DNA from 2 places in the Agromyces sp. Y182 genome. Region 2 is predicted to be linked to the other one. Evidence: riboswitches for the same ligand, from Rfam matches in the RefSeq annotation. Region 2 holds a riboswitch; the other holds the start of a gene.

Region 1 (4,383 bases), on a different contig from region 2:
TTTCGGTGGTGGTGGCGACTTCGGTTTCTGATGCTCCATCGCTGGCCCTGAGCTTCCGATGACAGTGGCACGGGCTAGGTTCGGAGCATGAGCAAGCAGGACGGCTCGTCGCGGCAGGTCACCACCGGCCCGGTCGACGATTCGGCGACACCCATCCTGCACGTCGACATGGATGCGTTCTTCGTGTCGGTCGAGTTGTTGAAGCGGCCCGATCTGCGCGGCAAGCCGGTGCTGGTCGGCGGTACCGCCGGGCGTGGGGTTGTTTCTGCGGCGAGCTACGAGGCCCGAAAGTACGGCGTGAACTCGGCGATGCCGATGTCGCTCGCATTGCAGCGCTGCCCGAACGCGATCGTGTTGCGGGGCGATTATGCGAGCTACACCGAGTACTCGCGTCGGGTGATGACCATCTTCGAAGAGGTCACCCCGCTCGTCGAGCAGCTCTCGATCGATGAGGCGTTCCTCGACGTGTCGGGCGCGCGACGCCTGCACGGCAGCCCGGCCGAGATCGCGTGGACCCTGCGGCAGCGGGTGCACCGCGAGACCGGGTTGACCTGCTCGGTCGGCGTGGCGGCGACGAAGTTCGTGGCGAAAGTGGCGTCGAGCAGGGCGAAGCCCGACGGCATGCTCGTGGTGCCGGCCGAGCGCACGCTCGATTTCCTGCACCCGCTGCCGGTCTCGGCGCTCTGGGGGGTCGGGCGAGTCACCGAGGAGTCGCTCACGCGCATCGGGCTGCGCACGGTCGGCGATGTCGCTGCCATGCCGGTCGATGCGCTCGAACGTGCGCTCGGGCCGGCCCTCGCGGCCAAACTCAGCCATCTCGCGATGGGCGTCGACGCGCGCGACGTCGTCACGGGCCGTGAAGAGAAGAGCATCGGCCACGAGGTCACGTTCGGCTACGACCTCACCGATCTCGAGCAGTTGCGGCGCGAGCTCCTCCGGCTCTCCGACGACGTCGCTGTGCGGCTGCGCAAGGCGGGGCTGCTCGGCCGCACGGTCGTGTTGAAGCTCCGCTACGGCGACTTTCGCACGGTCACCAGGTCGCGCACGCTGGGCGAGCCCACGGATGTCGCGCGCCGCATCTACGACGAGGCATCCGCGGCCCTCGGTGAACTCGCCGGCGATGGTGCGCGCATCCGTCTCATCGGTGTTCGAGCCGAACAGCTACGGCCGTCGGGTACCGGTGCGATGTTGTGGGACCCCGACGAGGAGTGGCGCGAGGCCGAGCGCACCATCGATGAGGTGACCGCTCGTTTCGGTCGAGGCGCAGTGCGGCCGGCTTCGCTCGTGCGCCCGGCGGTCGATCGTGTCGAGTCGTCACGACGCAAGGATGCGGGCGGTGAGTGAGTGCGTTGCGATGAACCCGTTCGAGGGCGAATCGTGAGAGGGGTGGCTGAGCGGCGCATCCGCGGGTAGCGTTGCAGGCATGGCTGAACTCGTACTGGAACTGGCTGAGAGCGTCGCCGGCGTCGGCGTGAAGACCTCCTACGGTGACGTCGTCGAGATCGACGGCACCACCCTCGTGCCGGTGGCGCTCGGATACTACGGCTTCGGTGCCGGCAGCGGCTCCGACGAGAAGGGCGACGAGGCGGGCGGCGGTGGCGGCGGTGGCCTCTCCATTCCGCTCGGCGCATACGTCGGTCGCGATGGCGGCGTTCGCTTCGAACCGAACCTCATCGGCCTGCTGCTCGTCGCCACCCCGCTCGTGTGGGTCACCGGCAAGGCGCTGCGCATGGTGATCAGAGCGCTCAAGCGCTGAGACGCCCACCGTCGCGGCGGTCGCGGTCGACCCTCACCGTGCTCGTCGGCGTATACTCGTCAGCGAACACGGGAGTCCGGTGAGCCGGGCTGAGAGGAAGGTTCTCAACCTTCGACCGTCGAACCTGATCTGGGTAATGCCAGCGCAGGGAGGGCAATCACATCTCAATTCCCGTGCCTCTTTCCACGAATCGAAAGGGCACGACAGTGCACACTGCAGCAACTGAAACCAGCACATCCCCGGCCGCTCCGAAGCCGCGCAATCTGCGTTGGCGGGTCGTCGACATCGTCGTCGCCAGCGTGATCGGCGTCGCGACGGGGCTTCTTTTCCTCTTCTGGAACAACATCGGTTACGCATGGTTCAGTGCGGCCGATGCGCTCACGCCGGGCCTCGGCGGTATCGCCGTGGGCATCTGGCTCATCGGCGGCGTGCTCGGCGGACTCATCATCCGCAAGCCGGGTGCGGCCCTCTTCGTCGAGCTGCTCGCCGCGGTCGTGTCAGCCCTGATCGGCAACCAGTGGGGCATCGAGACGATCTACTCGGGCGTGGCGCAGGGGCTCGGCGCCGAACTGGTGTTCGCGATCCTCGCCTACCGCCGGTTCGGTGTGTTGCCCGCCATGCTCGCCGGTGCGGCGGCCGGCGCGGCGGCCTGGAGCCTCGAGCTCTTCACCTCCGGCAATCTGCAGAAGTCCGCCGAGTTCCTGGGACTCTATTTCGCGACGGTGGTCGTGTCGGGCGCGGTCCTGGCCGGGCTGCTCGGCTGGCTCATCGTGCGGGGCCTCGCAACCACCGGGGCGCTCAGCCGTTTCGCCGCGGGTCAAGACGTGACTCAGCGGGTCTGACGTGGGTCACGACTCCGAAGCCATCCGGCCCGCGCGCGTGGAGGCGCGCGGGTGGGGGTGGCGCCACGCCGGCAGGCGCGACGCAGCGCTCGATGGCATCGACCTTCGTATCGAACCGGGGGAGCGGGTGCTGCTGCTCGGGCCATCGGGTTCGGGCAAATCGACGCTCCTTCACGCCCTTGCCGGAGTTCACGGCGGAGCCGAGGAGGGCGAGGAGACCGGTTCGCTGCGCATCGACGGCGAGTGGCCGGCATCGGTGCGGGGCCGCGCGAGCCTCGTGCTGCAGGATCCCGACTCGCAAGTGATCCTCGCTCGCGTCGGTGACGACGTCGCCTTCGGCTGCGAGAACCTCGGAGTGCCGCGAGACGAGATCTGGCCGCGTGTGCGTCGCGCGCTCGACGACGTCGGGCTCGACCTTCCACTCGATCACCCGACCAGCTCGCTCTCCGGCGGGCAGAAGCAGCGCCTCGCGCTTGCCGGTGCCCTCGCGATGCGTCCAGGGCTCTTGCTCCTCGACGAACCGACCGCGAACCTCGACCCCGACGGGGTGAGCGAGGTATGCCTCGCGGTCGACCGCACGCTCGAGCGCACCGGAGCGACCTTCGTCGTGGTCGAGCATCGTGTCGATGTCTGGATCGACCTCGTGGCCCGCGTGGTGGTGCTCGGCAGGAACGGTCGTATCATCGCCGACGGCGACCCCCGACACGTCATCGACACGCAGCGCGAGGCCCTCCTCGCCGCCGGGGTCTGGGTGCCCGGCTCGCCGCCGACGGTGACGTCGGCGCGGCCCGCCGCTGCGGCATCCGTTCTCGATCTCGCCGGTATCGACCTCGCGATCGGCCGCCGGAGCGATGCGGTCGTGCGAGCGGGGCTCGAGTTGTCATTGCCGAGAGCCTCGTCAACGGTGCTCACGGGGCCGAACGGCGCCGGAAAGTCGACCCTCGCCCTCACGATGGGCGGACTTCTGGCACCGATCGCCGGTCACGTGCGCGCGTCAGCGGAACTCGCGAGCGGGCTGCGCAGCGAGCCGATCCGATGGCGCTCGCGCGAGTTGCTCACCCGCATCGGAACCGTGTTTCAAGAGCCGGAGCACCAGTTCGTCGCCTCCACCGTGCAGCGCGAACTCGAGGTCGCCCCGCGGGCGCTGGGTCTCGACGCGGCGACGACCCGTCTGCGCACTCGCGAGGTGCTCGAACGCTTGGGGCTCGACCGGCTCGCCGAGGCGAACCCGTTCACGCTCTCCGGCGGTGAGCAACGTCGGCTCACGGTCGCGTGCGCGCTCGTCGCGCAGCCCCGCGTCATCATCCTCGACGAGCCGACCTTCGGCCAAGACCGTCTCACCTGGATCGAACTCGTCGGCCTGCTCAGGGGGCTGGTCGACGACGGGGTGACCCTGCTCTCGATCAGTCATGATGCGGCATATCTCGCGGCGCTCGGCGATCAGCATCTCGATCTCAGCCGGGAGTCCCTTCGGGTGGAGGCGGCGGCATGATCGCGGCACCTCGACTGCGTCTCGTCGATCGCGTCAACCCCGTCAGCCGCCTCGCCGCGGCGATGCTCCTCACCACACCACTGCTCCTCACCGTCGATTGGGTGAGCGCCGCGGTCGCACTCATCGTGCAGCTCGCACTGTTCGCCATGGCCGGTGTGACCCCGAAAGTGCTCGTGGCCCGCACCTGGCCGATCCTCATCGCGGCACCGATCGCCGGTCTCAGCATGCTGTTGTACGGGCGGCCCGAGGGCACCGAGTACTGGTCGTTCTGGCTGGCGCGGGTCACCGACGGC
Region 2 (4,383 bases):
AGTGCGTGCGGCTCGCCGGCGAGCACGGCGAGTTCGTGCAGGTTCGGCGTGATGAGGTGCGCCCGGGGGATGAGCGCGCGAAGTGCCTGCTCGCCGTCGGGATCGAGCAGTCGGTCGCCGCTCGTCGCGATCATGACCGGGTCGAGCACCACCACCGGGGGCCGCGTGCGCGCGAGCCAGTCGTCGACCGTGCCGATGATCGCTGCGTCGGCGAGCATGCCGATCTTCACGGCGTCGATCGTCACGTCGTCGCTCACCGCATCGAGCTGCTCGGCGAGGAACGACGCCGGCGGCAGATGCACGCTGCGCACGCCCCGCGTGTTCTGCGCGACGAGCGCGGTCACCGCCGCCATGCCGTAGCCGCCGACAGCGGCGATCGACTTCAGGTCGGCGTGGATGCCGGCACCGCCGGTCGGGTCGGTACCGGCGATGCTGAGCACGCGCGGCACCCGCCGGTCGCGCGGCACGCTGCGGACGCCGGGCGTGTGGCGGCCTCGCGGGGGCGTGGCGGTCTCGAGTGCGAGGCGAGCGGATGCCACGGCGCCGATGTCGACCGCTCGAGTGGCCGTCTCGCTCATCGCCGGGCCTCCGAAACGCGGCGGTCGCGGGGTGGCGCGATGGCCGCCCAAGCGTCGACGAAGTGCAGCGCAGCGTCGCGGGGATCGGCGGCGGCGCAGATCGCGGAGACGAGGGCGACCCCGGCGGCGCCGCCGTCACGGAGCGGCGCGACGTCGCCGAGAGTGATGCCGCCGATCGCGACGCACGGCAACTCGGCCTCGGCCGCGAGTCGTGCGAACCCGTCGACGCCGAGTGCCGGCGGATGATCGGGCTTCGTCACGGTGGGCCGGATCACGCCGACGCCCAGGTAGTCGACCGTGCCACGCGGCATCCGTCGTACGGCCTCGAAGTGGGCCGAGGTGTTCGCGGTGAGGCCGACGACGCCGTTCGGTCCGAGCCGCTCACGCGCGATCGTCGCCGCGGCGTCACCCTGGCCGAGATGCACACCGTCGACGGGCAAGCCGTTCGCCCGTGCCGCGAGGGCGACGTCGAGCCGGTCGTTCACGAGCAGCGTCGCCCGCCCGTCGATCACGGCGCACAGCCCTTCGAGCAGCGTCAGCAGCTCCGTCGAGGAGCCGAGCCTGTCGCGCAGCTGCACCACTCGCACCCCGCCATCGACCGCATCGGCGACGACCGACGTCACGCCCCGCGGGCCGCAGAGTGCCGCATCGGTGACGAGGTAGACCGAGAGATCGAGCGCCGTGTGCGCCGTCACGACCGCACCGACGTCGAGGGCAATGCCACGGATGCGAGTTCGGCCGCCACCGCGGTGTGCGCGTCGGCGGCGACCTCGACGAGCTGCACCCGCCCGCGCTCGGCGACCTCGTCGGCCGTGACCTGCGCGAGAGCATCGAGGAACAGCGGTGCGAAACTGCCCGGCCCGGCGGCACCCGCGGCCGCGAGCTCGGCTGCCACGGTGTAGACGAGCGTCGCTGCAACGGCGCCGGAGAACGCGTCGTCGGTGACCGAGAGGAAGGCCGCGGTGACGGCGCCGAGGGCGCAACCGCCGCCCGTGACCCGGGTGAGCAGCACGTCGCCGTTGGCGACCCGGGCAACCCGCCGGCCGTCGGTGATCAGGTCGATCGGGCCCGACACCGCGACGACGGAGCCGTGCGCCCGGGCGAGGTGAGCCGCGGCATCCGCTGCCGACTCGGTCGAATCGGAGGCGTCGACGCCGCGTCCGCCGCTGCCCCTGCCGGCGAGGGCGATGACCTCGCTCGCATTGCCGCGGATCACGGTCGGGCGCTGCGCGAGCAGCTCGTGGGCGAACGCGGTGCGCACGGGCAGTCCGCCGACGGCGACGGGGTCGAGCACCCAGGGCGTGCCGGTCTCGGATGCCGCGGCCACCGCCTCGCGGGCGGCATCTCGCTGCTCCTCGTGCGGCGTGCCGAGGTTCACGAGCAGCCCCGACGCGATTCGCGCGAAGATCCCGGCCTCACCGCGGATGTCGACCATGGCCGGGGCCGCGCCGAGGGCGAGCAGAGTGTTGGCCGTCACGTTGGTGACGACGCTGTTGGTGATGCACTGCACGAGCGGCGTCGCCTCGCGCACGAGGGTCAGGAGCTCGGCAGAGTGCCGGGCAGGGTCGGTTGGCAGACGATCGCTCATCGCGACATCCCTTCGCTAGTTCGAACTAGATCAGGTTCGACGGGTGTGTTCTCAGCCATGCCCGCTTCGGTGAAGCGATGCACGGCACCCCGTGTCACTGCGATGAAGCCTAGCGGTCGCCCGGTGACGGTCGGCGACACGGGCGTCTCGCGCGAAGGATAATGAAGCGGTGAGTTCCGACCCCTCAATGCCGCCGCCCGCTCCCGCCCTCGAGAGCACGGTGAAGCCGCGCCTGTTCTGGTTCGTCGCGCTCCTCGCCGTCGTCGTGATCCTCATCGACCAGGCCTCGAAGTGGTGGGCCGAGGCCGCACTCGAGGAGCGGGTGTCCGTTCCGCTGATCGGTGACCTGATCCGCTTCCAGCTCGTGTACAATCCCGGCGCCGCATTCTCGATCGGCACCGAGTTCACCTGGGTGTTCGCGATCCTGGCGGCAGTGGGGGTCATCGCCATCATCGTGTTCGCGTGGCCGGTGCGCTCACGGGGTTGGGCGATCGCGCTCGGTCTCCTGCTCGGCGGCGCCGCGACCCACCTCGGCGATCGGCTGTTCCGTGAACCGGGATTCGGTCGCGGGCATGTCGTGGACTTCATCGGTTACGGCAACCTCTTCATCGGCAACGTGGCCGACATCGCGATCTTCGCCGGCGCCGTGATGGTGCTCGTGCTGACCTTCAAGGGCGTGCATCGCAGCGGCGCTGTCAACTCGGCTGACGCTGACGCTGACGCTGACGCCGACGCTGACACGGCTACCGACGCTGACACGGCTACCGACTCCGACACCGCTGCCGAGACGAACACCGGCACCGAGACATCCGCATAGCGCCCCTCAGCGACGCTCGATGGTCGACCCGCGGATCACGAGCCGCACGGGCAGGTGATGCACGCCGGCGTCAGGTTCGGTGCCGTCGATCGCGTCGAAGATTCGCATGGCCGCGGTGCGCCCGAGCTGCTGCAGGTTCGCGTCGATGCTCGTCAGCTCGGGACGGGAGTTCACGGCGAGCACCTCCCAGTTGTCGTACCCGATGACGGCGACGTCTTCGGGCACGCGCTTGCCGAGGTCGCGCATGGTGTCGATCACGCCGCGCGCGATCTGGTCGCTGCCGGCGACGACGCCGTCGATGTCGGGATGCTGGGCGAGCAGCATGCCGGCCGCTGCGCGGCCCCAGTGTTCGCTCCAGCTCGAGGTCATGACGTCGCCCACGAGTTCGAGTCCGGCTTCGGCGAGGGCCGCCTGCACGCCGACCGCACGATCCTGTGCGGCGGCGTACTCGGGCTCGCCCGTGATGTGCGCGATGCGCCGCCGCCCCGTGGCGAGGAGGTGCTCGACGGCGATGCGTCCGCCGGCAATGTTGTCGGGCGTCACCGAGACGTCGCCGGGGTCGTCTGATGGCGCGTAGGCGTAGACCACGGGCACGGGGAGGTCGTGGCCGAGCGACGGTCGCGGGTCGGTCTGGCGTCCCACGACGATGATGCCGTCGACGCGTCGGTTCAGCAGCGCCTTGAGGTGGTGCTGCTCGCGGATCGTGTCGCCGCGCGCGTCGCAGAGGAACACGTTGATCTGACCTGCGCCGAACGCGTCCTCGGCGCCCATGAGGATGGGGATCACGAACCGGCCCTCGAGGTCGCTCGTGAGCAGGCCCACGGTTCCGGTGCGGCCGGCGATGAGGCTTCTGGCGAGCGAGTTGGGTGTGAACGAGAGCTGTTCGGCGGCGTCGATGACGCGCTTGCGCGTGGCCGGGGCGACTTGGTCGCGGCCGTTGATGGCCTTCGAGGCGGTCGCGAGCGAGACGCCTGCCATGCGGGCCACGTCGTTGAGCGTCGCCGCCCGTGAGCTGCCCGAGCCGGTTCTCGCCATGTTCGCCTCCTCAACTGAAACGCTACCGGCTGTCGCTCTTGACGGCCGGGAGATTCACACTGTAGCGTGCCGAAAGGCCTTTCGGAAATTTCGGAAAGGCCGCACCAGCACCTGACATTCCGGGCGTCTCGGCGCCCTCTCAACGACGAGCAAGGAGTACACGGATGAGATCACGCAATCGCCGGATGACGCGGGCTGCAGCTCTGTTCGCCGCCGGCGCTCTCACGATCGGGCTGGCCGCCTGCACGGGCGGCGACGAACCCGGAACGAGCCTCGCGGACGCCGGCGCCGAGGGCGTCGACGACGGCACGACCCTGACGCTCTGGACGCGTGCGCCCCTCGAGAAGCAGGCGAAACTCCTCGTC

The links. A riboswitch is a leader RNA that binds a small molecule or an ion and turns the genes downstream of it on or off. The one in region 2 is predicted to bind thiamine pyrophosphate.
Region 1: it holds a riboswitch for thiamine pyrophosphate, as region 2 does, so the genes downstream of both, AC1C2R_RS18090 (ECF transporter S component) here and thiM (hydroxyethylthiazole kinase) in region 2, are expected to answer to the same signal.

Annotation. Positions count from the first base shown of each region.
Region 1 is NZ_JCAIUF010000002.1:754,470-758,852, reverse strand. Features, by position in the region: gene AC1C2R_RS18105 (hypothetical protein) at 1-31, shown strand, start outside; gene AC1C2R_RS18100 (DNA polymerase IV) at 88-1,344, shown strand; gene AC1C2R_RS18095 (spore germination protein GerW family protein) at 1,424-1,756, shown strand; TPP riboswitch at 1,815-1,924, shown strand; gene AC1C2R_RS18090 (ECF transporter S component) at 1,963-2,598, shown strand; gene AC1C2R_RS18085 (ABC transporter ATP-binding protein) at 2,600-4,090, shown strand; gene AC1C2R_RS18080 (energy-coupling factor transporter transmembrane component T family protein) at 4,087-4,383, shown strand, end outside.
Region 2 is NZ_JCAIUF010000001.1:2,429,717-2,434,099, forward strand. Features, by position in the region: gene AC1C2R_RS11210 (bifunctional hydroxymethylpyrimidine kinase/phosphomethylpyrimidine kinase) at 1-578, opposite strand, end outside; gene thiE (thiamine phosphate synthase) at 575-1,273, opposite strand; gene thiM (hydroxyethylthiazole kinase) at 1,270-2,166, opposite strand; TPP riboswitch at 2,157-2,268, opposite strand; gene AC1C2R_RS11225 (signal peptidase II) at 2,336-2,983, shown strand; gene AC1C2R_RS11230 (LacI family DNA-binding transcriptional regulator) at 2,990-4,018, opposite strand; gene AC1C2R_RS11235 (ABC transporter substrate-binding protein) at 4,183-4,383, shown strand, end outside.